Linked DNA regions of Algoriphagus machipongonensis. The protein of the gene in region 2 interacts with the protein of the main gene of each other region in a pairwise test. Links are inferred from orthologs where the notes say so. Each region holds a gene or a part of one and is shown on either strand. Other genes may lie near its edges. The genes, in order: gyrA and gyrB.

Region 1 (16,154 bases), 640 kb from region 2 along the record:
TAAACACTTAAGCTTTGTAGGAAAGAACAGGGAAGTTGATAGACGATAACTTCTGTTTTCTTATCGTATAAAGAAGTATTAGGTGTTTATTCTTTAATTTTAATCTAGAACCAGAAGTAGAAAACTTCAAAACATATGAAAAATTTAACTTTTGCAAATGGGGATAAACTCCCAATTATTGGATTAGGAACCTGGAAGAGCAAACCAGGCGAGGTGAAACAAGCGGTTTATTGGGCGATAGAATCTGGCTATAGACATATTGACTGTGCTGCCATTTATCAAAATGAAAATGAAGTCGGCGAAGGTATTGCTGAAGCTATTAAAGCTGGATTGGTAAAAAGAGAAGAGCTATTTGTGACTTCGAAACTTTGGAACAATTCTCATAAATACGAGGATGTGAAGCCTGCGTTGAAAACTTCTCTTGCTGACTTGGGGCTCGATTATGTCGATTTGTATTTAATCCATTGGCCGATTTCTTTTAAGAGAGGGGTAGGCTTTCCAGAAACTAGGGATGATTTTTACACCTATTTAGATGTTCCCTTATCCCAGACTTGGGAAGCCATGCAAGCGGTGAAAAAGGAAGGTCTTGCCAAGCACATTGGAGTTTCAAATTTCAATCAGGAAAAATTACGGGAGATAATCAGCTTAGGAGGACAAATTCCCGAAATGAATCAGGTGGAAATGCATCCGTATTTGGCTCAAAAGGAATTAGTACGGTTTTGTAGGGAGAAAGGAATATTAATGACTGCTTATTCTCCTCTTGGTTCTCCGGATTCAAGAAATGAAAGCCACAAGAATGATCCTGTATTGTTAAAAGACCCGGTAATAGAATTAATAGCTAAAAAACATGGAGCTAGTATGGGGCAAATTTTAATAGCTTGGTCTACTGCCCGAGACATAGCAGTCATCCCGAAATCAGTGAATCAAGGCAGAATCAAAGAAAACCTAGCTGCCTCAAAAATAAAATTAGATCAAAATGATTTGATGGAGCTAGATGATATTGGAGTAGATTTCCGTTTTATCAATGGTAAATTCTTCACTGGTCCTCAAAGCCCTTATAAACTTTCAGACTTATTTGAATAAAAAATAGCTAGTCTCAGATTCATGAGACTAGCTTTTTTTTTTAATCTTCTATCTCTAATACTTCCAGAATATCGGCTAACTCATCAAAGTCTTTGAGTCCTGGTTTTATCTCTTCTCCTCCTTCTAAAACGATTCCTTTCAGATGAAGGGTGTCGGTGTATTCCTCTACGTTCTCAGCAGTCAAACCTGCTCCTAAAATGACTTCACAGGTTTGAGATAATTTGCTGATTACTTCAATATCACTTTCAGTTAATGGATCATCATTAGAAGTGATGTGAAAAACAATTCCCTCTTCTTTAAGTTTTGTGGCAACATCAATTTCCATGTGCCTGACCTCAGCAAGGTCTTTTTTATAAATTACCTGGTATCCAGCATCCCTCAGGGCTACCAAATCATCGATTCTCGTATGTTCTACCCAAGTGATTTCAGGGTAATCTTTTAAAATTTCAAGTGCATTTTCTAAAGAGGCATTTTCAAATTCACCTACAAATTCTAAACCTGAAACCCATCCTGTGATTTCTTTGAATTGGTCAGGATTTATGAATTTTTCAGAATTTTCTTCTAAAGCAAAACCTATTAAATTGACGTACATCCCTGCACAATACCTAGCATCACTAAGGTTGGTGATGCCACTAATTTTTACAAAAGTTTTTAAGGCCATTTTTTCAAATTTAGTAGCTCAAAGGTAATCAGGATGATTGGCCTAGGAAAAGGAAATTGAAATAATATGAAGTCTGTTTGAAAAGGTTTAAAAGGAAATTAAATGTATTTTTAAGTCCTCAAGAAGATTTATGAATAGACTTTTACCCTTATTCTTTATATTAATCATTTCCTGCTTTTGGGCATGTGAAAGGGAGTTGGATGAAACACCATTTGAGTTGGGGTTGGAATATCAGCCTTTGAGTATCGGAGAGTTTTGGATTTATTCGGTGGATGAAACTCAATATTTGGGTGAGAACGATTCGGAAGAGGATAGTTATTTTTACAAGGATCTAATACGTTCCACCTATTTAGATGAGGGAAATGAATTAGTTTATATTGTAGAAAGGAGTAAATCTTATGATCAGGAGAACTGGTCGATCGAAAAAGATTATACCCTGAAAGTTAGAAACAACACCTTGATTAGAACAATTAACAATCAACCTGTAGTTGTTTTAGTTTTTCCACCAAAATCAGGAACCCTTTGGGATGGAAATAGTTACAGAGAGAGTGATGAAGATGATTTTGAAATAATAGAACTGGATAATGCAGCAGGATCTCTACGAGTCCTTCAATCTATGGAAGATGACTTGGTGACTTATCGAGATAATCGATATGAAGTTTTCCAAAAAGGGGTGGGACTAGTAGAAGAATTTAAGGAAGTACTAACTTATTGTTCTAGAAACGATTGCTTAGGTGATCAGTTGATCGATTCTGGGAGCAAAGTTCATTTGATATTAACCGAACATGGGATTTTATAAATTTTTATTAGTTGCAGCTTTTTGGTTAGGGGTATGTAGTTTATCCTTTGCACAAGATCGCTATGCTGTATTTTTCAAGTATAAGCCACAAGACACTTTCAGTCTTAGTGAGCCCGGCAATTTCTTGTCATCCAAGGCTTTAATTAGAAGGTCTAGGGAAGGAGTACCAATAGATTCTTTGGATTTACCGGTGGCACAAAAATACATCGATGAATTAGGAGAGAAAGCTCATTATTTACTGTATCCAAGTAAATGGTTGAATGCTTTGGTATTAGTTACAGATGAAGTTGGCGCTAATGAAATTGAGGCATTGCCTTTTGTTGAAAGAGTGGAAATGGTGGCGTTAGATTATTTGCCTAGCCCAAATGCCAGGATTGGAAGACGCTTGTTTGCTTCAGCTTCTTTGAAAATTTGCCTGCCTCTTAATCATAGGAAACTAGGCACCAATGAAAATCCTTATGATTTTCAAAATAGCTTGTTAGGGATTCCGGACATGCACGAAGCCGGTTTTACAGGAAAAGGAATTACGGTAGCAGTTTTTGATGCTGGTTTCCCTGGGACCGATGAAGCATCAGCTTTATCACATTTATTTGCAAACAATCAGATTATCAAAGCAAATAATTTTGTGAGGCCATGGTCTGATAACATTTTTACTGCCAATCAACATGGAACTAATGTCCTTTCCTTAATCGCCGCAAACGAAGAAGGAATATTGAAATCCGGCGCACCAGATGCTGATTATTATTTGGCGATCACTGAGGAAGATGCTACAGAATATAAAATCGAAGAATACAATTGGGTGAGAGCTGCCGAAGTAGCCGACAGTCTTGGTGTGGATATTATTAATAGCTCGGTAGGCTATTGGGATTTTGATGATCCTACGATGAATTATTCTTTAGAGGATTTGGATGGTAAAACAACAGTCATTGCTCAGGGAGCTAATATTGCAGCCCAGCGAGGAATCTTGATCATCAATAGTGTCGGCAATTACGGGCCAAAAGAATCGACATTGATTAGCCCGGCAGATTCGGAAATGGTAATAGCTGTAGGAGCAGTAGATAAAAACTTGGAAGTTTCCAATTTCTCTTCCCGAGGACCTACAGGAGATGGTAGGTTAAAGCCTGATCTCACGACCTATGGAAATGGAGTTGCATTAATTCGTTCGAATGGAAATCTAGGCTATTCCAACGGAACTTCTTTTTCAGCACCTCAAATTACTGCATTGGCTGCCGGTTTATGGCAAGGAAAACCAGAATGGACACGAGCTCAGCTGGTTGAAAACTTATTTAGAAGTGCTACTCAGTCTGAGGAAAAAGATAATTTATTGGGTTTTGGTATCCCAAATTTCAGAGATGCCTATTATGGTGAGATCTTAGCTGTTACAGGGGAAGAAAATTTTGCTTGGAAACTATATCCAAACCCATTGGCAGAGGATGACTTAACCATTTATTTTGGTCAAGGCCTTAGCGCAGAATTCACTTTGATAGACATGAACGGAAAGACGCTGCAGTCTGCAGTATTATTAAGAAATAGCCCGAAAGATCCATTCAGAACCTCATTGCAGGGAATAAAACCGGGCTTCTATGTCGTACAGATGCGCGATTCTAGAAACATTAAACGAACGAAACTCTTTAGACAATAAGTCAAAACCTAAGTAATTTATTACCCCTATGTCCCTTTTGATTGCCCCTTCAATTTTAGCAGCAGATTTTGCCAATCTTCAAACTGAAGTAGAAATGCTCAATTCCTCATCTGCTGACTATATTCATGTAGATATAATGGATGGAGTTTTTGTGCCTAATATTTCCTTTGGAATTCCTGTAACCCAGGCCATAAAAAAACATGCGGAAAAACCCTTGGATGTTCATTTGATGATTGTGGAACCCGACCGTTACTTGGAAGCATTCCGGGATGCAGGAGCGGATATTATTTCGGTTCATTATGAGGCATGTCCACATCTCCATAGGTCTTTGCAAGCCATCAAAGCATTGGGAGCAAAAGCTGGAGTGGCTATTAATCCTCATACTTCAATTGACCTCTTGAAAGACGTAATACAGGACATTGACTTGGTTTGTATGATGTCAGTAAATCCTGGTTTTGGTGGACAGAAATTTATTGAAAACACCTACGATAAAATAGCGAGACTTAAGGACCTGATTTTATCAAAAGGAGCTTCCACAAAAATCGAAATAGATGGGGGAGTAAATATTCAAAATGCTCCTAAATTAATTGAGGCTGGTGCGGATGTTTTGGTAGCAGGGAGTTTTGTGTTCAATTCGCCTCAACCTATAGAAACTATAAAAGAATTGAAATCTATAAAGACGAGATAGGACTATTGTATACCGTCTATCCTAAAATACTCTAAAAAACCCAAAAACACTTGATTTTATGGGTTTTGGTTTATTTATTTAACATCTTACGAAAACTAAAAGCAAAGAAGATTATGAAAAAATTATTGTTGTTTGGAGCGTTTTTCGCTTGTTTGGGCTTGACAGGATTTGCGCAGGAAGCAGCGGAAGAAGTGACAAATGAAGAGCTTGCCAAATTTGCCAACATGGAAGCGATGACGGAGCAATTTGCTGCTGAGAAGACAGAAGAATTTAAGGCAATGATTTTGGAGAATGAGATTTTCCAAGGTGGCGCTCGCTATAATGAAATTAAAGCTGCGTGGGGAGATGATGCGAAGATGGCTGAAGCTGAAATAACAGATGAAGAGAAAGAAGCTTACCAAGCTGTTCAGGATTTCCAGAATTCACTTCAGGATGTCTTGAAAGAATACAAAACTGAATTAATCATGAATGATTCAATTTTGGGAGTTTCTACTTATAACAAAGTGAATGGAGCTCAGAAAGCTGATCCAGCTATTAAAGAAAAAATTGACTCTTTAGTTACTGAAATTAAAGCTAAAAGTGAAGGAGATAATGATGGAGAAGAAGAAACTGATAGCAAATAAATTTTAAATAAACTTACAGAAAAAGCCTCCTTTGTGGAGGCTTTTTTTTTATTTTGACACGAAGACAAAGTTATATTCGTTAGCAATCTATGGTGATTAAAAAAACAATTCTTTCGTTTCTATTTGTATGTATCACGGTTTTAGCCTCAGCTCAGGATGAAGACATTTTTGGGATCTCTACCAAAGCTAAGAATCCAAAAAGTGAAAGTGCAGTAGGGAATATCTACAGAAATGTATTGGAGATGTTTAGTTTGGAGATTTCTGGAGGTGGAGCCTACCATCAATTCTCCCAAGAATTTTATTCGCCCAATCTGGATTTGTATCCCAATTTTCAGCAGTATCAAAACTTTGATGAGCCCTTAGATATTTCTGAGGAGAACCCTTTGGAAATGAAAAGTAATGAATGGGCATTTCCGCAGCTGGATGCAGGTCTTCGGATAAACTTATTTAACCTTTTGACAATAGGAGGAGGATACGGACAGGAGTGGGGAAAGATGTCAACGATGAGAGGTGGAAACTTTGAATTCCCTTTTGAGGGAGGATCCTATCAGGTAAGTAAATTTTATGGGACTGTGGGCTTGGTATTATTCGATGCTAAAAGGAGACAATCTTTTTTAAGATGGAAGTATAGAAGGTATGCATCATCTAATTATTACATGCAATCAGAATTAACTCAGAGGTCAAGACAGCAATATCCTTGGAGGTTTATACTAGAAGGGGAGTTTGGTCAGTTGAAAATGAAAAATTTTGTTGACGAAAGTGTTGTAGGCAACACCTCAATGTACGAGCCTAAATTAGCTGTGGCTGATAAGCCTTATATGGGGATCGCACTACGTATTGAACGTGATTTTTCTGAATACACTAAAATGTTCATCAAAGGAGGTGCTGAATTTAGGGAGTTTACTTATGCAGCATCGGATTTTTCTGAGGTTCAAGACCTTAAACAAACGCTGTATGGGATGCAAGTTGGGTTTGCTATTCGTTTCCCAGGGACTAAAAGATGTAAGATTGCTGGTTGTGGTGTAGTGATGAAGCACCTGCATAATGGGATCGAATATAGAGGTAGCGGAATCTTTAATTATCAGAACAGAAAAGTAGGTCAATGGTATTAAAGATCTAAAGAATTAAAGGTCTTTATATTCTCTTTTAAAAACCATCGGGTTTTTACTATCTTAGCAGGCTAATAATCGACCCCAGAAAAGCAAATATGGCCGAAGGAGAAAACGAGAATATCATACCCATTAATATTGAAGAGGAAATGCGTGGAGCCTACATCGATTATTCGATGTCGGTTATTGTTTCCAGGGCCCTTCCAGACGTCCGTGACGGGATGAAGCCAGTTCATAGAAGAATCCTGTTTGGGATGCAGGAACTAGGCGTATTACATAATAAACCACATAAAAAATCTGCAAGAATCGTCGGTGAAGTACTAGGTAAGTACCACCCACACGGTGATTCAGCTGTATACGACACCATGGTTCGTATGGCTCAACCTTGGTCTTTGCGTTACCAATTGGTTGATGGTCAAGGTAACTTTGGTTCCATCGATGGGGATAACCCCGCTGCGATGCGTTATACGGAGGCAAGACTGAAGCGTATTGCTGAGGAAATGCTGGTAGATATCAACAAGGACACTGTTGATTATCAATTCAACTTTGATGACTCCCTTAAAGAGCCTGTAGTATTACCTGCCAAAGTTCCTGCACTTTTATTGAATGGTGCTTCTGGGATTGCAGTAGGTATGGCTACAAATATGGCTCCCCACAATCTTGGTGAAGTTATTTCTGGGATTATTGCCTACATAGAAAATAGAGAGATTACTATTCCTGAGTTGATGGAGTATGTGATTGCACCTGATTTCCCAACTGGAGGTATAATCTATGGTTATAATGGTGTTAAAGCAGCCTTCGAAACCGGACGTGGCAGAATAGTCATGAGAGGTAAGGCCAATATTGAAACCAAAGACGGTGGTAATAAGGAGATGATTGTCATCACCGAGATTCCGTATTTGGTCAATAAGGCCAGCATGGTAGAGAAAACTGCCCAGTTGATCAATGAGAAGAAAATTGATGGGATTTCTGCCATTCGTGACGAGTCAGATCGATCTGGAATGAGGATCGTTTATGAACTCAAGAGAGATGCAATTCCTTCAGTAATCTTAAATAACTTATACAAGCATACACAGCTTCAAACTTCATTTTCTGTCAATAACGTAGCACTTGTCAAAGGAAGGCCTTATACGCTTAACCTGAAAGACTTGATTGTTCACTACGTTGATCACAGACATGAAGTAGTTATAAGAAGGACACAATACGAACTTAAGGAAGCAGAGAAAAGAGCCCATATTTTACAAGGTTATTTGATTGCCTTGGATCATTTGGATGAAGTAATTTCCTTGATTAGAAATTCTGCTGACCCAGAAACTGCCAGAAATGGTTTGATAGAAAGATTTGATTTGAGTGAAATTCAGGCAAGAGCGATTCTCGATATGAGATTACAGCGATTGACAGGAATGGAGCGAGAGAAAATCATCCAGGAGTATAAAGAAATCATGGCCTTGATTGAAGAATTGAAAGAGATTCTTGAAAACGAGGATAAGCGTATGGAAATCATTAAGACGGAACTGACTGAGATGAAAGACCGTTATGCTGATGACCGACGAACTGAAATCGAGCATAATGCAGAAGATTTCAGCTATGAGGATATGATTCCTAATGAGGAAGTGATTATTACCGTTTCTCATCAGGGATATGTGAAGCGAACTGCGCTTACAGAGTACAGAACTCAAGGTAGAGGAGGGGTAGGTTCACGTGGTGTTTCTACCAAAGAAGATGACTTTACAGAGTATCTATTTACTGCCTCCACTCATAATTACCTGTTGATCTTTACTGATCAGGGTAAATTATTCTGGCTTAAGGCCTATGCAATCCCAGAGGGAAATAAAACATCTAAAGGAAGACCTATACAAAACCTGATCAATATTCAGTCTGATGATAGAATACGTTCTATTATCCAAGTGAATGATCTCAATGATGCTGATTATATCAATAATCATTTCTTGGTCATGGTGACTAAAAAAGGGGTTATCAAAAAGACCACTTTGGAGCAATACAGTAGACCAAGAACAAATGGTATCATTGCGTTAAATATTCGTGAAGATGATCAATTGGTAAACGTAAAAATGACCAATGGTGATCAGCACATCGTTATTGCAGCCAAGTCAGGTAGAGCAATTCACTTCCCAGAAACTGCCGTTAGACCGATGGGTAGGACAGCTACAGGGGTGAAAGCAATTACTTTGACAGGTCAGGATGACTTTGTAATTGGCATGGTTTGTGCCTCTGAAGATACAGCAACCTTATTGGTGGTTTCAGAAAATGGATACGGAAAACGTTCCTATTTGAATGAATACAGAATTACCAATAGAGGAGGTAAAGGAGTGAAAGCTATGAATGTGACAGATAAAACTGGAGCATTGGTGGCGATCAAAGAAGTAACTGATGCTGATGATTTGATGATTATTAACAAATCGGGTATCATCATTCGGATTTCTATGGATACCCTTAGAATCATGGGTAGAGCCACTCAAGGAGTTCGTCTGATTAAAGTAGGTGATTCTGATCAAATATCATCCGTTGAAAAAATCACCATTGAAGAAGTGGAAGAAATAGAAGATATTGAATCTTCTGAGGCTTCTGATTCACCTGATGCTTCAGATACTGCAAACGAAGCTCCAGAGACACCTGGAGATGAACCAAATGATTAACCAAACAAAAAGTAAAAACGCTATCGAATAATGAAGAAGTTAATTCTATCAATGGCCTTAATCGGTGCAACAACCTTGGCCTTTGGACAAAAAAAAGTAGTCAAATCGGCTTCCAAGAACTATAAAAAGGGGGATTTGGAAGTAGCGTTGTCTGAAATCAACGCAGCGACACAAGATCCAGAAACTAGTGAGGATCCAGAAACTTATTTTATCAAAGCACAAATCGAAACCAAAATGTTTGGTTCTGATTCCACCAATACCGCTCAAAATTTTGAGATCGGTAAATCTGCATATGAAACGTTTATGAAGTCATTTGAGATGGCTGGATCAAACAAAGAAGACGGAATCGGTGAAGATATCTGGGAAGAAGATGTTGTGGGAGTTCCTGATAACTTAAGACCCTACTCTATCAATACCTTAAAGAATACTTCATTTGATAAGGCGATTGAAAGATACAATGAAGATGATCTTGAAATGGCATATCATTTCTTTGATTTAGCAGGTGATATCGCGCCTCAGGATACTACTATTCACTACAATGCTGGTTTCCTTGCAAATGATCTTGGAATGTATGAAGAAGCTAAAAAGCACTTTAATATGCTTTTGGAGGTTGACGATTACAATAAGTTGAATACTTATTACTTCTTGGTACAGATCTTAAGTGGTCAGGATGAAAATCCTGAAGGAGCTTATGACATGGTAATGGCTGCAAGAGAAGATTACCCAGGGGATAAAATCCTAGCAGAGTATGAAATTCAGTTATTACTTCAATTGAATAAGATGGATGAAGCAATGGCTTCTATCCAAAATGCATTAAAAAATGACCCAAATAATGCTTCTATTCTTCTTCGTTCTGGTTACTTGAAAGAGAAGTCAGGAGATATGGAAGGTGCATTAGAAGATTATAAGAAATCAGTTGAAGCAGATCCTGAGTTTTATGATGGTAACTTCTATACTGGAGCTTTAATGCTAGATAGAGCTAGAGAGATTTTAGCTGAGCTAAATGCTCTTCCAGATGATGAGTGGGAAGAAAAATCTGAATCTATGGGTAAAGCAGCTGATGATTATTATGAGCAGGCTATACCTTACTTTACAAAAGCATTGGAAATCCAACCTGATAACACTGACGTAATGGAGGTATTATTCCAGGTGCATACAAGACTTAAAAACGAAGCTAAAGCAGAAGAGTATAACAAAAAACTGATTGAGCTAAAAGGTCCAAATTGGATAGAAGGGTAATTTTAATTTCTCTTTAAAATATAAGGAAAGCCAACCTTCGGGTTGGCTTTTTTTTGTATTGCACTATTCCTACACAGGAATTAAGCAGAAGATAGCCTTTTAAACCAGTTACTTGAATTTAATAGGAATAGCTGTTTCTAGATTTTACTTTCCTTAATATATTTGTAGCTCATTTCTGAGCAAGCCATGCGATTCATGCGACATATTGCCGCCCTAGTTATAGTTTTTTCCTTTTTTATCCTTCCTGGTTTTGGACAAAAAAAGTTTCAAAAATCCTTAGTACTTTCCTATGAAGCAGGTCCATTGATTGGAAATGGAAAGGACTGGGCCAAACAAATTATAGAAAATGAAAGCTATAATGGCTTGGATGTCAGATTTGAATGGAGGAAGGTCTCAAACACTTTTTATAATTATCTCTATAGATACCCGAGCATGGGAGTTGGTTTTAGCACCTTGCTTCATCACTCAGAGGATCTAGGGAGACCAATGGGAGTTTATGGGTTTATAGAAATGCCTTTTACTAGAAAAGGGATTTATCAAAAATTTTACCTCAGTTATTTTGGGCAAATTGGATTGGGATTTAATGTCAAACCCTATGACCCAGAAACCAATCCAATAAATCAGTTTGTTGGAACCAACCTTAACAGCTACATCCATCTGGGGTTTAAAGCAAATTATGAATTAAGCCCAAGAGTAGATTTAGTAGGAACAGTGGGTTTGAAACATTATTCCAATGGTTCCATTAAAAGACCAAATTCAGGGATAAATTATGTTCCCTTTGGTATTGGTGTAAAAACTAAACTAGGTACAATTCATCCACTTCCTAAGGAGCCAGTAGCTTATCCTGATCTTGAAAAAAGAGGTTTTTGGAATATGGCTGTTTATCTGGGAGGGAAAAATTACGATATCGGTGGAAATACATATTTCCGTGGGGGATTAGGCATTAATTATTTATGGGAAGCTTCCTATAAATATAGAGTTGGGATTGGCTTAGACTGGTATTATGGGGCAGGGATTCAGGAGAGATGGCCTGATCAGAATTTAAGCTTTTCTGATGCTAATTCACTTGCTGTGGTTGGTTCATGGGAGTGGAAAATCAATGAACACGTTTATGTTCCTATCGGATTTGGCGTTTATTTGAATAGATCATCCTTTAATGACGAATGGACTTGGTTTTATGAGAGGGTAGGTGTGAGATATAGATTTGATAATAACGTTTTTACAGGAATCCAGATTAAAGCTCATAAAGCAGTAGCTGATATTTTTGAATTTACCTTTGGGTATACTTTTGAGGGAAAAGTGAAAAGAATTCGCACCAATAGGAGGTAAGATCTCCCATTAATCATAAAAAGTTTTTTTTTACAACAAGCATATTTTAGCTTGTATATGATTATTTATCCCCATTTATGACCAAATCAATAGTTTCAAAAATTATTGCCAGTTTTCTGTTTTTTACAATTTGGCACACTGGCTTTAGCCAATCAAAACCCTCCTCTGAAATTTATCATCAACTCCTGCAGCTCAAGGAAACTCGTAGAGTTTTGTATATGGCTGCACATCCGGATGATGAAAATACCAGGTTAATTGCCTACCTGGCAAATGGTGAAAACCTTCAGGTGGCATATTTAAGCTTAACCAGAGGAGATGGAGGACAAAACCTCATTGGGAAAGAGTTGGGTGTAAAGTTAGGTCAAATCAGAACTCAGGAACTTCTACAAGCCAGAAAAACGGATGGTGGTAGACAATATTTCTCTACTGCGATCGATTTTGGGTATACCAAAACTCCCGACGAAACCTTTCAAAACTGGGATAAAACAAAACTTCTTTCTGACGTAGTTTGGGTGATTCGAAATTTTCAGCCGGATATTATTATTACCCGGTTCAATACTATTCCAGGAGGGGGAAATCACGGGCAGCACACGACTTCAGCTATCATGGCTGAAGAAGCACTCAAAGTGGCTGACGACCCAAACGTATTTCCTGAGCAATTGAAATATGTGAAACCATGGAAAGTGAAGCGTGTGTTTTGGAATACATATAACTTCAGAGGAGACTTTGAAAAAGAGAAGGGACAAAAATATTTTGAGTTTAATTCTGGAGAATACAATCCATTAATTGGAGAAAGTTATAGCAAAATAGCAGCGGATAGCCGAACCATGCATAAATCCCAAGGCTTTGGAAGTACTGCCAGACCTGGTGAAGCCATTGAACATATTCAACTGGTTGCAGGCGAACCTGCAGAATCTTCGCCCTTTGATGGGGTACAAAACCGATGGGAAACAATTCCTGGAGGGGAAGAAATTGAAGATGCTATTGACCAGTTGATATCGAATTTTGATTTTGTTAAACCCGAATCAAATGTTCAAGGGCTTTTGGAAATAAAATCAAAATTGGATGGACTAAATTCAGATGAAGTCTGGGTACAGGAGAAACAAGATTTGATTGACAATCTGATTTTAGAATCACTGGGTGTAGAAACTGAGTGGACCTTACAAGAAGAGTTGGGGTATCCAGGACAGGAAATTGCAACTGATGTCATGATTTCAAATCCAACAAATGGTGATTTAGAAGTAGTCTCATTTACAGCATTAGGCAAAAAGGAGGAGTTGAATACAGCCATCCAAAGAAATCAATTACAATTACTGGAAAGAAGTTTTGTGTTGCCTTCTGGTGTACCACTTTCACAGCCATATTGGTTACAAGAATCCATTACAGGCGCTATGTATGAGGTTAAAAATCAATTGGATATCGGAAAGGCATTTGACGATAGACAATTATCAGGAACGCTGGTGTTAAACTACAAAGGACAACAATTGGTCAGGGAACTGCCGTTAACATATAAAGTAAATAGCCGAATAGATGGTGAGGTAAATCAACCATTCACGGTTGTTCCTGAGGTGGATTTAGTCCTGTCCAAAGAAAACGTGTTTTTAGTAGACGGAGCGGATCAGAGTTTGACTGTATCAGTCAATTTTTCAAAGGAAATCATAGCAGGAGAATTAAAGTTTGAAAACCTTGAGCCATCACAATACCGTATTCTTTCAACCGAAGAAAATTCTGCCCAAAACCAGCTAGTATTTGAAGTAGCGTTTAGCTTGGATTCGAATGAAAAAAGAACTGTAGTTGCAAATTATTTGACCAATTCAGGAGATGTTTACGACCAAAGCACCAACCGTATTTTATATTCTCATATTCCGAACTTGACTTATTTCAGTCCTGCTTCTGTGAATTTAATCCAGGCAGATTGGCAAATTTCAGGAGCTAAAGTAGGTTACATTCCTGGAGCTGGAGACGATGTTCCGGGAGTTTTATCTTCGCTTGGATACCAAGTAACAGAAATTTCATCTAACGATTATTCTTTGGATTATTTAAATCAATTCAAAGCCATCATCGTAGGCATTAGAGCATACAATACTAATGAGGTCATGGTGGCCAATAATCAGGTATTAATGGATTACGTAAAGGCAGGAGGGAACTTAGTAGTGCAGTACAATACCACTGCGGGATTGTTGACAGATAATATTGGGCCCTATCCATTTGAATTGAGCAGGGATAGGGTAACAGTAGAAAACTCCCCATTTAAAGCAGATTGGGATCACCCTGCGCTTTCTACTCCGAATCAGCTTGTCGCAGCAGATTTTGATGATTGGGTGCAGGAGCGAGGCTTATACTTTGTGAGTGATATCTCAAAAGAATATTCAACTCCGCTGCAGTTTCAGGACCCTGGTGAGGAGTTTATGAATGGCAATTTAATCTATGCTGAGTATGGAGAGGGCCATTATGTGTATACCGGTCTTTCATTTTTCAGGGAACTTCCAGCAGGAGTTCCTGGTGCAATCAAATTATTCATCAATCTAATTGAACAATAATTTTGGAAGAAAAACCAGTTGTTTGGAAAAAGCTTTATCTAGGGCTAATCGCTAGCCTATTAGTGATCATAGCCTTGTTTTATTGGCTTCAAACCGCCTACGCATGAGTACAATTGATTGGATTGTTCTCTTTGGGACATTAGGAACTATTGCTGGTTATGGGGTTTATAAAACCTATAAGCAAAATAGTTTAGATGGGTATTTGCGTGGTAAGAACTCAATGAATTGGTGGACTATAGGTCTGTCTATCATGGCGACTCAAGCTTCAGCAATTACCTTTTTGAGTACACCGGGCCAGGCTTATGAAGATGGAATGCAATTCCTGCAATTTTATTTTGGTTTGCCTATCGCCATGATCATTATTTCTGTCAGTTTTGTCCCAATTTATTACAAGCTGAAAGTTTATACTGCTTATGAATACCTGGAAAATAGATTTGATTTAAAAACCAGAACCTTAGCAGCTTTACTTTTTATTATTCAACGTGGGCTAGCAGCTGGAATCACTATTTATGCCCCTGCTATTATTCTCTCGACTTTATTAGGTTGGAATTTAACCTGGACCAATATTTTAATAGGGACCTTGGTGATTGCTTATACCGTTTCTGGGGGTACAGAGGCTGTCTCTATTACACAAAAGCAGCAAATGGCTGTGATGATGGGAGGAATGATTTTGGCCGGCATTATCGTGGTGCAAATGCTTCCCATATCATTTCAGGAAGCCTTACATGTGGCCGGCAAAATGGAGAAATTGGATATTGTCAATTTCAAATTTGACCTAGCTGATCGATACAATGTTTGGTCAGGGATGACAGCAGCAGTCTTTTTGTTTTTATCTTATTTCGGAACTGACCAAAGTCAGGTACAGCGCTATCTTTCAGGACAAACACTTACTCAAAGTAGGATGGGCCTGATCATGAATGGTTTTTTGAAAATCCCTATGCAGTTTGTGATTCTGTTTATCGGGGTAATGGTTTTCGTTTTCTATCAATTTTATCAACCACCAGTAGTATTCAATAAGGTACAAACTGAGAAACTCAGAGAAAGTGAATATGCAGGTGAGTTTGAACAATTAGAAAAAGCCTATGAAGGGAAGTTTGAGGAGAGTAAAGCATCCTATCTAGAAATGCTTGATGCCATCAAACAAAAAGATGAATCCGCCGAGAGTAGAATCAAACAGGAATTAAAATCTTTAAAAGCAGAGCAAAATCAAATTAGAGAAGAGGTTAAAGATTTGATCTTAACCAATGACCCAGTGGCAGAAACACGGGATACTGACTATGTGTTTATGCGCTTTGTCATGGATAATCTTCCTACCGGCATTATAGGGTTATTATTTGCAGTGATTTTCTCTGCAGCAATGTCTTCCTCGGCCTCGGAGTTAAATTCGCTTGGCTCAACCAGTACAGTGGATCTATACAAGCGATCGATAAAGAAAAATGCCTCTGATACGCATTATTTAAGATCCTCTAAGTTCTTTACTGCTTTTTGGGGCGTTGGGGCCATATTATTTGCGACCTATGCCTCACTATTTGAAAATTTAATCCAAGCCGTCAATCTGCTGGGTTCACTTTTTTACGGAACCATTTTAGGGATTTTCATTGTAGGCTTTTTTATGAAATGGGTGAAGGGTAAAGCGGTGTTTATTGCAGCTCTTTCTTCGCAAGCTTGGATTCTCTTAATTCATTTCAGAAATGGAGAAGGCTTATTTGGGTTTGTTTGGGATATTGGATTTCTCTGGTACAATGCCATTGGCTGTATAGCAGTAATGGTATTTGCCACGATCA
Region 2 (15,998 bases):
TTTTGGTTGTGCTTGCGAAGCCTACTTTCAGGATCTTTACTCGACCCAATGTAGAAAGATTGATCCTTCTCAGATTGAATGATATAAGTATAAAAACACATAAAAATAGCTGTTAAACAAAAAAAGCCTCGAATTTCTTCGAAGCTTTTAAGCGGAATAGCCTGTCCCGACTTTTCGGGAGACGGGACTCGAACCCGCGACCTTCCCGATAGATCGGGACAAGCATTCTAACCATATAGAATTAGGTTTAACGGGATTTCGAAATTAAATCCTCAAGAAATTTTTTCGATTTCTGTTTCTTTAGGAAAAGTTCTCGTTTGATGGCATCAGATTTTTGTGGGTGTACTTCTTTCCAGACTAATTTCCAAGGCTGCTTTCTAGCTGTATATCCTCGATGTTTTTGGTTATGCTTGCGAAGTCTACTTTCAGGATCTTTGCTCGACCCAATGTAGAAAGATTGATCCTTCTCAGATTGAATGATATAAGTGTAAAAACACATAAAAATTGCTGTTAAACGAAAAAAGCCTCGAATTACTTCGAAGCTTTTAAGCGGAATGGACGGGACTCGAACCCGCGACCTCCTGCGTGACAGGCAGGCATTCTAACCAGCTGAACTACCACTCCAATATTTTAAAAGAATTTGTTGATGACTTTTTCATCAAAATTAAGCGGAATGGACGGGACTCGAACCCGCGACCTCCTGCGTGACAGGCAGGCATTCTAACCAGCTGAACTACCACTCCGTTTTTTACAAAATTTTGGGATTGAAGTAACTTTTTACTTCCCCTCTGTTTTTGAGTGATGCAAAGGTAGGTTTTTGAATCATTAATACAAAAGTCCATTAAAAAAAAAGAGTAAAGAAATTGTATTGACTTCTGATTCAAGGAGATAAATTTTAATTGACTTTAAGTAAAAATATAGTCAAATGGCCTAAAGATCCTTTTTTGAAGCTGTTGTTCTCGGGGATTTTTAAATTATCATGCTATTAAATTTTGCCTTTTGTGGAAAATTCATTCTATTAACTTTCAGGAAGATCAATTTTTGCTTTATTGATAAAAATTTGATAGTTCTTGATAATCAAGAGCTTCGGAAGTGAATGTGTAATAATTTTATTTCTCTATGGGATATTGCTTATCTTTAACCTTTCAAAAATCACCAAAATGGTATTAGAATTCGAAAAACCAATCGCTGATTTAGAGCAAAAACTTCAGGAAATGAAGGATTTAGCCAAGGGGAGAAACATAGATTTAACTTCAGATATTGAATCATTAGAAGAAAAAATCCTGGCTTTGAAAAAAGAAACGTTTCAGAATTTAACTCGCTGGCAAAGGGTGCAGCTTTCACGGCATGCAGATAGACCTTATGCTTTAGACTACATCTACGAAATAACCAATGATTTTATTGAGTTGCACGGCGACAGAACTGTGGCAGACGATAAAGCAATGGTAGGCGGATTAGGAGATATTGACGGTAGATCTGTCATGTTTATCGGCCAGCAAAAAGGTAGAAATACCAAACAGCGTCAAATGAGGAATTTTGGGATGGCAAATCCTGAAGGATATAGAAAGGCGTTGAGGCTGATGAAAATGGCCGAGAAATTCGGTAAGCCGATTGTAACATTGATAGATACTCCAGGGGCATTTCCAGGATTAGAAGCTGAAGAAAGAGGGCAAGGAGAAGCCATTGCTCGAAATCTGAAAGAGATGTTCATGTTAAAAGTTCCTGTGATTTGTATTATCATAGGTGAAGGAGCATCTGGTGGAGCTTTGGGTATAGCTATCGGAGATAGAGTCATGATGTTAGAAAATTCTTGGTATTCAGTTATCTCTCCTGAAAACTGTTCCACAATCCTTTGGAGAAGTTGGGATTACAAAGAGCAGGCTGCCGAATCATTGAAACTAACAGCAGTGGATATGAAAGGAAATGGTTTGATAGATGATATTATTCCTGAGCCTTTGGGAGGTGCACATAGAGATATGAAAAAGATGGCTCTTAATTTAAAAGAAGCTTTGGTAAAGGCTTTGAAAGAGTTGGATAAGGTGAAACCGGAAAAGAGAATTGAACAGCGCATCGATAAGTTTTGCTCGATGGGCGTAGTTGTAGAATAAAACATATCCCGAGCTTCTTTTAGAGTTCGGGATTTTTCATTCAGATCTATATGGATTTATACGTTGTAAATACGGGTTTTTTTAAGTTGGATGGCGGTGCCATGTTTGGGGTGGTTCCCAAGACCTTATGGTCGAGAACCAATACTGCAGATGAAAACAACTTATGTACCTGGGCAATGCGCTGTATGCTGGTTGTCGATGAGGGAAGAGTAGTGCTTATTGACAATGGAATTGGAGATAAGCAGGATGCTAAGTTCTTTTCTCATTACTATCTACATGGAGAAGATTCACTTAGGGGAAGCTTGATGAAATTGGGAGTTCACCCCACAGATATTACGGATAATTTTTTAACTCACCTTCATTTTGATCATTGTGGAGGTGGTGTAGGCTATGGATCACATGGTCAATATGAGATGACTTTTCCAAGAGCGAAGTATTGGTCAAATAAAGATCATTGGCAATGGGCAACAGTTCCTAATGCCAGAGAGAAAGCTTCCTTTTTAAAGGATAATATCCTTCCTATGGAAGAAATGGGTCAACTGGAGTTTGTTGATTTAAAATCCAAATCATTGTTCAAAGGATTTGATTTTATTACCGTAGATGGCCATACTGATAAGCAAATGCTTCCGAAGCTTCAATACAAAGGAAAAACCATTGTATTTGTAGCTGACTTATTGCCTTCAGTTGGGCATATCCCAATTCCTTATGTAATGGGTTATGATACACGCCCGTTACTGACATTGGATGAGAAAACACAGTTTTTGGAAGAAGCAGCTAGAGAAGGGTATGTTCTGTTTTTTGAACATGATCCGATCAATGAATGCTGTACGGTGAAAATGACTGAAAAAGGAGTCAGGGTGGATCAAACCTTCAAACTCCATGAAATCTAATTTGAAAATTGGAATTGCTCTTTCCGGTGGAGGAGTAAGGGGAATCTCACATCTGGGAGTTTTAGAAGGTCTCAATGATGCAGGTATTTTTCCTACAAAAGTTTCTGGCACTTCAGCAGGAGCCATAGTAGGAGCTATGTACTGTAAAGGGTATCGCCCAAAAGAAATCCTGAAGATCATTGTTGAGACAAACTATTTTAAATTTATGCGCCCAGCAATTTCTCTTACAGGTATTCTAAAGATGAAGTCTGTTGGAGACTTGTTTAAGTTATATCTCAAAGATGATTGCTTTAGTGATTTAGAAACCCCATTGACAGTAGCTGCCACCGACATTAAAAAAGGAAAAGTAGTTTATTTCTCAGAAGGAAATTTGATTGATCCTATTTTAGCATCTTCCTGTATTCCAGGGATGTTTGACCCAATCGTAATTGATCAAAAGTATTATGTGGATGGGGGAGTGCTAAATAATCTACCTGTAGAACCTTTGGAAGGAATTTGTGACTTCGTGATAGGAGTAAACTGTAACCACCTACCTGAAGAAAGTAATATTCGAAACATGAAAAGTCTGATCGAAAGATCGGTGATCATGTCGATGAATTATAACGTGTATAGTCGAAAGTCTAAGTGTGATTTCTTTATTGAGGCAGAGGGTCTTGGTAAGTATGGAGTTTTTGATATCAAAAAAGCCCAGGAATTATTTCAAGCAGGATACGACCGAGTATCACAATTTATTGATGAAAATCCTGCAATTTTGGAGCTCGCAACAAAGGAAAAGAAAAAGTAAAGTTATGATGAAGTTGTTGTCCCGTTTCGTTTTTTGGATTTCAGGTTGGTCTTTAAATGCCAATTGGCCTGATGGATTAAAAAAAGCAGTTTTGATTGCAGTTCCTCATACATCCAATTGGGATATACTATATGCAAGAGCCGCTTTTTTTCTTATGGATATTCCTGTCAGGTTTACCATCAAGAAAGAAGTGATGGTTGGACCTCTAGGTTGGTTGCTTTCCGGCTTGGGAGCAATTTCTATTGATAGAAAAAGAATTCCTGGAGGAAGAAAGCAAACCTATACTGAAGCGATGGTATCGATGCTGAAGGAAAGAGATGAATTGGTGATTATGGTGACTCCTGAGGGAACAAGGTCACAAGTGAAAAGATGGAAATCAGGGTTTTATCATATTGCACTTGGAGCAGATGTCCCTATTGTGGTGGGATATTTAGATTATAAAAAGAAGGAAGCGGGAATAGGTCCATGTCTTTATCCCGATGGAAATATGAATGAACAAATTGAAGAGCTGAAAGCCTTCGGAAGGACTGTAACAGGAAAGCATCCTGAAAAAGGAATACTATAAACAAAAGCCCTGAAATTCAATTTCAGGGCTTTTTTATGTGGCTAAGCTTCATTTATTGCTTTTAAAATGATTTCGCAAGCCTCCTCAATTTCTTTCGCGGAAATGGTTAATGGGGGTGCAATTCGCATGGAATCGTCGCAGAAAAGAAACCAATCTGTGATGACTCCTAATTCAATCGCTCTGTCGATAATTGGTTTCACCACCTCAAAAGATTCGAATTCCACAGCCATCAACAAACCTTTATTTCGAATGGATTTTATTTTTGGATGAATTAGTAAAGACTTGAACTGATCTGCCTTTTGCTCTACTTGGCTGATTAAATTCTCATTCTTTAAAATTTCAATAGTAGCCAATGCTGCTGCTGAAGAAACGGGATGCCCACCAAAGGTGGTAATATGACCTAGTAGTGGGTTGTTCTTGAAAACAGACATCATTTCCTGACTTGAGATAAATGCTCCTATAGGCATTCCTCCGCCCATTCCCTTGGCACAAACAATGATATCTGGGGTAATCCCGTAATGTTCAAATGCCCAGAACTTACCTGTTCGTCCAAATCCAGCCTGGATTTCGTCCAAGATCAACAAAGTGCCAGTCTCATCACATTTTTTTCTGAGTGCCTGAAAGTATTCCTTTGTGCTTGTCCGGATGCCAGCTTCTCCCTGAACTGTTTCAAGTATGACAGCAGCAGTATCTTCATTGATTTGATCCATCTCTTTTGGGGCACCAAACTGAATATTGAATACACCAGGTAATAAGGGCCTGTAGGCACGCTTGAAGATTTCATTCCCGCCTACACTAAGTGCCCCATGAGAACTCCCGTGGTAGGCATTGACGCAAGAGATGATATTTCTTTTGCCTGTGTATCGTTTGGCTAATTTCAAGGCTCCTTCCACTGCCTCTGAACCACTATTTACCAAATAAACATTGTCAAGATTTGCTGGAAGCGTATCACATAAAGCCTTGGCAAGTTGGGATTGTGGTGACTGAACATATTCACCATAGACCATTAGGTGTAGATATTTGTCCAATTGCTCCTGAATGGCTTGGAGTACTTTAGGGTGCCTGTGGCCCACATTGCTAACTCCAATTCCTGAAATAAGGTCCATGTATTTTTCACCTTTAGGCCCAAAAAGGTATACACCTTCAGCTTTTTCCACTTCGATCATCAGGGGGAAATCCGTAGTTTGTGCTAAATGTTGAAGGAATAATTGCCTATTGTTCATGTTGAAATGTGTTCAAAAGATTCGAATTGTTTCACAAAGTTTTGAATTTTTTACTCATTGCCCTGTGAATGAATTTCTCATTACAAAAGTATAGAATTATTAAAGAATGAAGTCTGGAGAAATATTTCCATGCTAATTCATCTGGATAATGATTACCTAATAATTGTGGGGACAAAAAAGGCGATATTGGATTATTATTGTCAAGAAAAAAAGAATTAACTGAATTGGTAATCAGGGGGCTAGTATGAAAGTTGAATTCCTATCCCCAACTATTTCAGTTTTTTCTTATTTTTAATCATATTTTTCCAAAAAATAAAGTTGATTTTAATCAATTTTCACCCTACAAAACGCATTAAAAGCAATCCATGCCCGATAAGATTATCGATGTCAAAAAGGTTATAAAAAGCAAAAATCCCAAACTTTTGAAATGGATGCCGGGCTTTGCATTATCCTATATTCGTAAGGTGATCCACGAGGATTGGTTAAATGATGTGATGGGGAGAATCCATCATCTTTACGGGCTTGATTTTGTATATGCCGTAATCAGGGAATTGGAGATTGATGTAGAATTGGTGGGTGGAGAGAAAATCCCGAAAGAAGGAGGAGTAATCATCGCAGCCAATCATCCGCTTGGAGGAATTGATGGAATTGCATTGATGTATGCAGTCGGGAAAATAAGACCAGATATTCGATTTCTGGTAAATGATTTATTGATGTCTTTCGAAAATTTCCAGCCCATGTTTGTTCCAGTGAATAAATTGGGAAAAAATTCTCAAAAGAGTCTGGATAACATCGATAAGGTATATGCCGGGGATTCTGTAGTGATGGTATTCCCTGCTGGATTGGTTTCTAGAAAGTTTCCAGAAGGAATAAGAGACTTAATGTGGAAGAAAAGTTTTATAACAAAGGCCAAAAAGTATCAAAAAAATATAATTCCTTGCTTCATTGATGGGAAGAATTCGAAGTTTTTTTACAATTTGGCTAATTGGAGGAAGAAGTTAGGGGTACAAGTTAATATTGAGATGTTTTATCTTGCGGATGAAATGTATCATCAGCAGGGTAAAAAAGTAAAAGTCCATCTTGGTGAGGTCATTCCTTTTCAAAGTCTTGATTCAAGTAAATCAGATGCGAAATGGGCTTTTCATGTGAAAGAATTGGTGTACAAATTAGGACAATCATGAGTAAAGAAGAAGAAATTATTCCTGCAGTTGATAAGGCTTTGATCAAAGCAGAACTTACAGCTGATCGATTTCTTCGATATGCAAATAATGGAGATAATCTGGTCTATTTAGTCAACTATCATAATTCGCCGAATGTGGTACGTGAGATTGGAAGACTCCGAGAAATAACTTTTAGAGCAGCTGGGGGAGGTACAGGGCAAGCATTGGATCTTGATGAAAATGATACCTGCGAAAATTGTTATGAACAATTGATTACCTGGAGTCCAGAGAATGAAGAGATTGTGGCGGGCTACCGTTTGATAAAGTGTAAAAATGCTGTTTTACAGGATGGGAAATTGAATTTATCTACCACTCATCTTTTTAATTTTTCTGATCAATTTATTCAAGAGTTCATTCCAAGTACCATTGAATTAGGTAGATCTTTTGTGCAACCCAAGTATCAACCAAGCATAGATAATAGAAAGGGAATATTTAGCCTGGATAATCTTTGGGATGGTTTGGGTGCTGTGGTATTATTAAACCCCGATATCAAGTACTTATTTGGAAAGGTTACCATGTATCCCCACTATAACCGGGAAGCAAGAGACCTGTTGTTGATGTTTATGAATCATTATTTCCCAGATAAGGCAGGTTTAGTAACTCCAAAAGCTGACTTAAAGCTAGGGTATGAATCAGATCTGCCGAATAAAGGGAATCCTTTTTTAGAATTGTCCTATAAGGAAGGATATAAGCTGTTGAATACACGTATTCGTGCCTACGGAGAGAATATTCCACCATTGATCAATACGTACATGAATCTTTCACCCACGATGATGACTTTCGGTACAGCGTTAAACGATGAGTTTGGTGAGGTAGAAGAGACAGGAATATTGATAACCTTGAAAGATATTTACGAAACCAAAAAACACAGGCATATGGATACCTTTGAAAGAGATCGTGAATATGGAAGTAGAGAAATCAAATAAACGTACTCTTATTGCGGGAGCAAGTCCGGACCCTTCTAGGTATGCCTTTACGGCAGCTACGTTTTTGAATCGGTTGAATATACCATTTGTTCCAATTAGTATAAAAAAAGGAGAGGTGCTGGGAGAAACGATTCTACCCTTAAAGGAAAAACCACCTATTGAAGGAATTCATACTATTACGCTCTATTTAAACGCTACCCATCAGCAAGAGTGGGAGGATTATTTTTTGTCTTTGAAACCTAAAAGGATAATTTTTAATCCTGGCGCAGAAAACCCCAGCTTGTATCATAAAGCAGAACAAGAAGGAGTGGTATGTTTAAATGCCTGTACTTTGGTGATGCTAAGTACTGGACAGTACTGATAATCAGAGAGTAAAGCCTTTGTTTTTCGAGTGGCTATTTTACTCTTTTTGGCTTGGTAAAATGCTAGTTAAAGTCACTTTTTTTATCTATCTTGCGTATTCTTAAAATGAACACAAAATCACCATTCTAAGGCCCATTTTGAGGGTTTTCTCCAGAAAATATGAGTGAAGAAAAAGCGAAAAAACCTGCAGGTTACGGAGCAGGAAACATCCAGGTATTGGAAGGTTTGGAAGCAGTCCGTAAAAGGCCTGCCATGTACATCGGGGATGTTGGAGTTAAAGGACTTCATCACCTGATTTGGGAAGTTGTAGATAACTCAGTCGATGAAGCGTTAGCAGGACATTGCGATACAATCCATGTAACTGTCAATGTAGATAATTCGATTACTGTTGAAGATAACGGTAGAGGTATTCCAACGGACTGGCATGAGAAAGAGCAAAAATCTGCTTTAGAAGTAGTTTTGACTGTATTGCACGCCGGAGGTAAGTTTGATAAAGATACTTACAAAGTTTCCGGAGGTCTACATGGAGTAGGGGTTTCCTGTGTGAATGCCTTGTCCACGGATCTTAAAGCAACAGTCTTTAGAGATGGCGTCATAACTGAGCAGGAATTTAAAATCGGGGTTCCACAATATCCGGCCAAGGAAGTTGGCAAGACGGATAAAAGGGGAACGATGATTCATTTCAAGCCAGATGATAGCATTTTTACCCATACCGAATATAAGTACGAGACGATTGCAAATCGTTTGAGAGAAATGGCTTTCCTAAATGCAGGAGTCAGAATTTTTCTAAAGGATTTACGTGAGATTGAGGAAGATGGGAATGCTCGCACAGATGAATTTTATTCTGAAGGTGGGCTAGTTGAATTTGTTCAATATCTGGACAATACAAGAGAAAAAATCATTGAAGAGCCTATTTACATTGAAGGTGAGTTTAATTCTGTGCCTGTACAGGTGGCCATGAATTATAATACTTCCTATTCTGAAAATGTGGTTTCTTATGTGAATACGATTAACACCTATGAAGGCGGTACACATGTAACGGGCTTCAGAAGAGCATTGACTAGAACCTTGAAGTCTTATGCCGATAAGTCTGGCATGTTGGACAAGCTGAAATTGGAGGTTTCCGGAGATGACTTCCGTGAAGGTCTGACGGCAGTAATTTCAGTGAAGGTTGCTGAACCGCAGTTTGAGGGTCAGACAAAAACCAAACTTGGTAACTCTGAAGTGGTAGGTGCAGTAGATTCTGCAGTTTCTGAAACTTTACAGTCCTGGCTGGAAGAGCATCCAAAAGAAGCTAAAATCATCGTAGGTAAGGTGGTTCTCGCTGCCCAAGCAAGACATGCTGCTAGAAAAGCACGTGAGATGGTTCAAAGAAAGAACGTTCTCGGTGGCGGTGGCTTGCCAGGAAAATTAGCGGATTGTGCTAATTCAGATCCAACCGTTTGTGAATTATATCTAGTCGAAGGGGACTCAGCTGGTGGTTCTGCTAAGCAAGGTAGAGATAGAGACTTTCAAGCAATTTTGCCTTTAAAAGGTAAAATCCTGAATGTCGAGAAAGCTCACGAACATAAAATTTACGATAACGACGAAATCAAGAACATCCTTACTGCACTTGGAGTTAAATTCGGGACAGTAAATGATGATAAAGAATTAGACCTTTCTAATCTAAGATACCATAAGATCATCATCATGACGGATGCTGATATTGATGGTTCGCACATTCGAACCCTGATCTTGACACTGTTCTTTAGATATATGAGAACATTGATCGAGAAAGGCTTTATCTACATCGCTTTGCCACCACTTTATTTACTGAAAAGAGGTAAGGACGAACGATATTGCTGGACAGAGGAAGAGAGAAAACTCTTGACCAAGGAAATGGCAAAAGATGGTAAAGAAGATAGTGTGGGAATTCAGAGATACAAAGGTTTGGGTGAGATGAACCCAGAGCAGCTTTGGACTACAACCATGGATCCTAACGTAAGAACGATTAAGCAAGTGACGATTGATTCAGCTGCAGAAGCAGATCATTTGTTTAGCATGCTCATGGGAGATGAAGTGGCACCAAGGCGAGAGTTCATCGAGAAAAACGCCAAATATGCTAAAATTGATACTTAAGGCTAATTTGAATATTAAAAAGGGGCCTTGTGCCCCTTTTTTCATTCATTAACAATTTGATAACGTCAGGATTGACAAAGAGATAATAAATTGCCAACCCAAATATTAAGTTTTTATGAAACTGGCAGTAAAAGATAAATACGAATCCATTATCCAGAAAAGTGATTTGGTCAGCCGAGATTTAAGCTGGTTGAAATTTAATGATCGTGTATTAGATCAATCTAAAAAAGAGGAAAGGACAATTTTTGATAAATTGAAGTTTCTGGCCATCACTGCTTCGAATTTAGATGAGTTTTTTATGATTCGAGTAGGCTCACTCTATAATTACCTTGATTACGACAAAGAGCGAGTTGATTATTCAGGATTAAGAGAAGAACCTTTTAAGACTAAGTTGATGAATGATTGTCAGGTCTTTCATAAAGATCAACACAATCATTTTACCGATGTGATATTGCCAGGGTTGGACCAAGAGGGAGTAAGCTTGGTGAATATTTCTAAACTATCGGATTCTGAAAAGGGTAAAGTAAAAGACTACTTCGAAAAAGCGATATACCCCATGTTGACCCCGATGGTCTATGATGGATATAGAACTTTCCCGATCCTAATGAATAAGCTCTTGGTCTTCGGTGTGGTTACGACCAGCCCAGGAGAAAGAAAGGATATGAAGAAGCTGAGCTTTGTTCAGATCCCATCTAATATCCCAAGGTTTTTCGAGATCGAAAGAGAGAATTCTCTACTACTCATTCCAATAGAAGAGGTTATTCGAGAGCATATTATTTCCCTTTTCAGAAATGTAGAAATAGAAGGGATCAGCCTTTTTAGAATTACCAGAAACGGGGATTTTACTTTGGAAGAATCAGAAGATATGGATGCAAACTTCTTGGAAGAAGTGAAGCGGAAATTGATGGAGCGTAAAACTGGAAGGGTTGTAAGAATTGAAATTGAGGAAGGGTATAGCAAATGGATGCTAAACTCTTTATTGGAGCGATGGAATCTGAAAATGGATTCTGTTTTTCTGACTAAAAGAGCCAGCATGATCGATTTTACCGGTATGTGGCAGATTGTGGGTAACAAAAGATTTAGAGATCGTTTACCTGCTGTTCCAGCACCCGTCAATCCACTTTCATATCCTGAAGAGGGTAGAGCAGATATTTTTGATACGCTTAAGAGTAAGGATATTCTGCTGCACCATCCTTATAATAACATTGATTCTATTCTTGATCTTATCAATAAAGCCGCTGAAGATCCAGATGTAATGGCTATCAAAATGACTATTTATCGTTTGGCGAAGGATAGTCAGATTACCAAAGCCTTATTGAAAGCTGCAGAGAATGGTAAGCACGTGTCAGTACTTTTTGAAGTAAAGGCAAGGTTTGATGAGGAAAACAATATTCGCGAAGCGAAGCGACTTCAAAAAGCAGGTTGTTTTGTGATTTATGGTATTACTCATTTAAAAACGCATACGAAGCTCTTGCTGATTGTTAAGAAAAACTCAAGTGAGATCACACGCTACGTACATTTAGGTTCTGGAAATTATAATGAAGATACGGCAAGACTGTATACTGACATTGGACTCTTAACAACTAATGAAACATTGGCCAATGATGTCTCCGAGTTCTTCAACGTAATCACAGGGCATTCCATGCCTAGTCAATACACCAATTTGATTACTGCTCCTAGAGATATGAGGAACCAGTTGATCGATTACATAGAACAAGAAGCCGAAAATGCTAGAAATGGACTTCCAAGCGGAATCTTCATCAAAGTTAATTCCTTAGAAGACTCTGAATCCATTTATGCCTTGTATAGAGCCTCTCAGTCAGGTGTAACCATCAAAGTAATCGTAAGAGGTATTTGTTGTTTAAGACCGCAAAGAGTGGGGTTGAGCGATAAAATTGAAGTGATTTCAATAGTAGGTGATTTCTTAGAGCATTCCAGAATCTATCATTTCCATAACAATGGGAACACGAGGACCTATGCTGGAAGTGCTGATATGATGGTTCGTAGTTTTGATAAGAGATTAGAATCCTTGTTTAAAGTAGAATCTCCATTGCTTGAGAAGCAATTGATGAATATCCTTGCTTATAATCTAAGGGACAATGTCAATGCCTATACCATGCAAGAAGACGGTACTTATATAGCAAAAAAACCAATTGGAGATGAGGAGGAGTTTAATGTGCACCGAGAATTTTTCAATTTGGATCCGGATAAAGTAAGCCAAGTTCAGCTGGTAAATTAATATCAAAAGCCTCTTTTAAAGAGGCTTTTTTTGATTCTTGGCAAACAATTTTCTAATCATCCCATCTGCTAATCCAAGGTTTGGAACCAACATTTCTTTAGAATTTGCTAATTCCATAACCCTCCTATAGATTTTTCCAGCGGGGATGATGACATCCGCTCGATCTTCATTCAGGTTTAATTTATTGACTCGCTCTTCGAAGGTCATGGATTCAAGAAGTTGCAAGGTTTCCTGAATTTCGGAGAAACTTAGTTTTTGGTCTTTTGAATTTCTTGGAGAAGCTTTTTGGGCCAATTCATTTATTTTACTGATGTTACCACCGGTACCAATCGAGCATAAATTTGAGGTAGTTAATAACTCTTGCTTAAGAAACTGTTCTAATGCATCCCATTCAGCGCTTAGGTTTTTGTTCTCTAATACTCGGATGGAACCGATCTGAAAAGATCGGGATGCTGTTTTTTGATTTTGCTGATAAAGATTGATTTCAGTGCTTCCACCACCAACATCAATATGGATGTATGCTTGATTGTCTAAAATACTAATCAAGGATTCATTGACTAACGTAGCTTCTTCTTCTCCTGAGATGATTTGGATCGTCAATCCAATTTCTTTTTCTATTGCATCTGCTATCATTCTTCCATTTGTGCTTTCTCGCATCGCAGAAGTAGCGCAGACCATATGATCTTCCACCTCATAAAGGTCGATTAAGAGCTTAAAAGCTCTCATGAGTTTCAGAAATTTTTCTGCTTTGTCTTTACTGATATTTCCAGTTTGAAATACATCTAAGCCTAACTTCATTGGAAACCGAATGTATTCCAATCTTTTAAAGCGATGCTGACCTTCAAAATAAGTCACATTAGTGATCTGCATTCTGATTGCATTGGAACCGATATCTATGGCAGCAAACTTCAAATTGTATGTTTATTTCTTTTTTGAAATGACCACTAAAATAACTCCCGCTGCCAATACTGCTCCGCCAGCATAGGAAGGCCAGTTTACCTCATGTTTTTTATTCGCATTGATCTGAATAGGTCCGGCATCGACCACATTTTCTTTGGTAGTAAAACTTAGATTGTTGCTGAATAACATAAAGATGCCAGCGAGAATAAGGACAAAGCCAAATATTTTCATTGCGTGTTTTTTAACTTAAGTCTTCAAGAATATTGCCAATTGCCAGAATAAAGAATTAGAATGGAAATAAAATGGGAATGCCAATAGTTCCTATGATCCAAAATAGGATGTTTAGAGGTGTGCCGACTAATAAATAATCTTTAAAATTATAATTCCCGGGAGAATAGATCATCGTGTTGGTTTGATATCCCATAGGGGTCATGAAGCTTAAGCTAGCTGCAAAGGTTACCGCCATCAATAAGGGTCTGGAGTCAACACCTAAGCTATTGGCTATACTGATCGCAATAGGAGCCAGGAGAGCGGCTGTCGCATTGTTTGACATGACATTAGTCAATAAAAATGTCAGTCCAAAAATACCTCCTAAAACAATCCGTGGACCATATTCTCCTAATCCATTCACGATTGACTCCCCGAGCAATGCAGATCCCCCAGTTTTCTCTAAAGCAGCTCCCATAGATAAAATTCCTACCAACATTAATATCACTTTCCAGTCAATTGCTTTGTAGGCCTGCTCTGTTGTGATTACTCGAGTAATGACCATGGCAACAGCACCTGCCATCGCACTTACTACGATTGGTAAGATGTTCAAAATTGCTAAGGCCAAAACAGCCGTCATAATGATCAGGGTAAGAATCGTTTTCGTTTTATTGAGATTCCTAGTTCTAGATTCTGAGACTAAAAGCAGTCCTTCAGTTTCATAGATAGACTGAATACTTTCTTCAGTTGCTCTAAGAAGGAGTATATCTCCAGGAGCTAATCGGGTTCTGGTAAGAAGCGTATCAAGCATTCCTTTTCTATGTCTGATTCCGATGATCAAAACCTGATTAAAAAGCTCTTTAAAGTTTAATTCCTTGATGCTTTTCTTGATCAAAAATGAACTAGGGGTAATTACTGCTTCATATAGGCGCTCTTCTTCTCCAGTTACAAGTTCTTCTTCCCATACCAACTCTGCTTTTAATTTGATTCCTGGATATGCTTTTAGTTTTTCTAGCGTCTCTTTATCTGAGCTAAATCGGATGAGATCACCTTTCAGGATTGCTGTATTTGGGTAAACTCTGATTTTTTGTCCATCTTCTCTTATGATTTGTAAAGGTTGAATGGGGAGTTTGTTAAATAATTTCTGCTTTGAAACTTGTTCTTGCAACTGAGTGAAATCTTCGGTGATTATTAATTCTGATAGATAATTCCCTAGTTCCATAGAATCTCCAAACAGCTCCTTACTTTTTCTACTGGGTAATAAAAACCTTCCTACAAAAGCCATGTAAAGGATGCCGAATAATAGAAAGACAAGACCCATAATACTCATCTCAAAAATCCCAAATGCAGGTAAGCCAGCATTCTCTGCAATTCCACTAACAAGTATATTGGTACTTGTGCCAAGTAATGTGCATACTCCACCCATCAATGCACCAAATGAAAGAGGCATCAAAAGTTTGGAAGGAGGGATTTGGTTGTTTTTTGAAAGTTGAATCACCGCAGGCATCAAAAGGGCCACTACAGCAGTATCACTGATAAAAGCTGACAACACCCCGGCGGAAACCATTAAGGTAAGCATGAGTCTAAGCTCACTCTTTTTTGCTTGTTTACTTAACCGGTAGCTAAAGGAATCCAGAACTCCAGTACTGAAAATTGCTGCTGATAAAACAAACATCGAGGCGACGGTCAAAGTTGCTGAATTGGAGAAACCAGCTAAACCTTCTTTGATATCCAAAATGCCAGTAATTAAAAATAAGATCATTACTCCGATGGAAACAGTATCAATGGATAGCTTTTCAGTTAAGAAAAGAACCATTGCCAAACCTATGATGGAGAGCGTTAAGGCGATATCAAAATCCATAAATTACATATTGAGATAATTTCCTTTTTTGAGTCTAGATTTTATTCGGAAGAAATTGATAAAACCCAAAATGAAAATTGAAAAACTCAATCCGAGTGCCAGATAACCTAATTCACGGACATGGTCAAGTTTTTCGACTTCAAATAATGCGATACCACTGACCAAAAAATATAAAGAAGTCCTTATAAAGGCCAGTAAGGTCCTCTGATTTGCTAAAGTAGTACGTTGTCTGGCTAAAAAATCTCTAATTAACAGTTCACTTTCCATGTCATTTTCCATATTTGTATTTCAATGTTTTAAATTTAATAAGTTATAAACTGATATATTATGAAGAGAATCTCTACACTTTTCCTTTTTGTATTTCTAACAGGGCATTTATTTGCTCAATCAGAACCTGAAACCACCCCTGTAGATACCAGCTATTGGCTCAAGGAAATTAGTGGTGGGTTAAATTTAAATCAAGCGTCTTTTTCCGGCAACTGGCAAGGCGGTGGTGTCAATTCAATTGCTGTGGGAACTTACCTTTATGGAAGAGCTAATTATGCTAAAGATAAGTGGTCTTGGGATAATACGATGGACTTAACGTACGGGGTA

What was found.
Region 1: the proteins of gyrB (region 2) and gyrA interact in binary tests that used the Escherichia coli proteins (3 or more experiments, as listed by UniProt). The link is inferred for Algoriphagus machipongonensis from one-to-one orthologs.

Annotation. Positions count from the first base shown.
Region 1 is NZ_CM001023.1:2,946,065-2,962,218, reverse strand. Bases 6,330-9,482 are described here. They hold gyrA (DNA gyrase subunit A), read left to right. Parts: upstream 6,330-6,703; coding sequence 6,704-9,262; downstream 9,263-9,482. Other genes in these bases: ALPR1_RS12320 (tetratricopeptide repeat protein), read left to right, coding at 9,293-9,482; ALPR1_RS12330 (hypothetical protein), read left to right, coding at 6,330-6,608. Also shown: ALPR1_RS12360 (aldo/keto reductase), read left to right, coding at 136-1,083; trpF (phosphoribosylanthranilate isomerase), read right to left, coding at 1,124-1,744; ALPR1_RS12350 (hypothetical protein), read left to right, coding at 1,875-2,543; ALPR1_RS12345 (S8 family serine peptidase), read left to right, coding at 2,530-4,185; rpe (ribulose-phosphate 3-epimerase), read left to right, coding at 4,214-4,873; ALPR1_RS12335 (hypothetical protein), read left to right, coding at 4,987-5,496; more of ALPR1_RS12330, read left to right, coding at 5,586-6,329; more of ALPR1_RS12320, read left to right, coding at 9,483-10,501; ALPR1_RS12315 (acyloxyacyl hydrolase), read left to right, coding at 10,697-11,830; ALPR1_RS12310 (PIG-L family deacetylase), read left to right, coding at 11,908-14,370; ALPR1_RS12305 (sodium:solute symporter), read left to right, coding at 14,474-16,154. UniProt on the Escherichia coli protein: A type II topoisomerase that negatively supercoils closed circular double-stranded (ds) DNA in an ATP-dependent manner to maintain chromosomes in an underwound state.
Region 2 is NZ_CM001023.1:2,305,693-2,321,690, forward strand. Bases 7,721-10,717 are described here. They hold gyrB (DNA topoisomerase (ATP-hydrolyzing) subunit B), read left to right. Parts: upstream 7,721-8,238; coding sequence 8,239-10,197; downstream 10,198-10,717. Other genes in these bases: ALPR1_RS09725 (CoA-binding protein), read left to right, coding at 7,721-8,077; ppk1 (polyphosphate kinase 1), read left to right, coding at 10,313-10,717. In the rest of the region: ALPR1_RS09670 (GIY-YIG nuclease family protein), read right to left, coding at 1-101; ALPR1_RS09675 (GIY-YIG nuclease family protein), read right to left, coding at 248-499; ALPR1_RS09690 (acetyl-CoA carboxylase carboxyltransferase subunit alpha), read left to right, coding at 1,161-2,108; ALPR1_RS09695 (MBL fold metallo-hydrolase), read left to right, coding at 2,159-2,998; ALPR1_RS09700 (patatin-like phospholipase family protein), read left to right, coding at 2,988-3,782; ALPR1_RS09705 (1-acyl-sn-glycerol-3-phosphate acyltransferase), read left to right, coding at 3,787-4,347; ALPR1_RS09710 (aspartate aminotransferase family protein), read right to left, coding at 4,389-5,570; ALPR1_RS09715 (1-acyl-sn-glycerol-3-phosphate acyltransferase), read left to right, coding at 5,936-6,751; ALPR1_RS09720 (GNAT family N-acetyltransferase), read left to right, coding at 6,748-7,716; more of ALPR1_RS09725, read left to right, coding at 7,694-7,720; more of ppk1, read left to right, coding at 10,718-12,436; ALPR1_RS09740 (Ppx/GppA phosphatase family protein), read right to left, coding at 12,452-13,348; ALPR1_RS09745 (hypothetical protein), read right to left, coding at 13,358-13,567; ALPR1_RS09750 (SLC13 family permease), read right to left, coding at 13,623-15,404; ALPR1_RS09755 (DUF202 domain-containing protein), read right to left, coding at 15,408-15,683; ALPR1_RS09760 (DUF3078 domain-containing protein), read left to right, coding at 15,732-15,998. UniProt on the Escherichia coli protein: DNA gyrase negatively supercoils closed circular double-stranded DNA in an ATP-dependent manner to maintain chromosomes in an underwound state.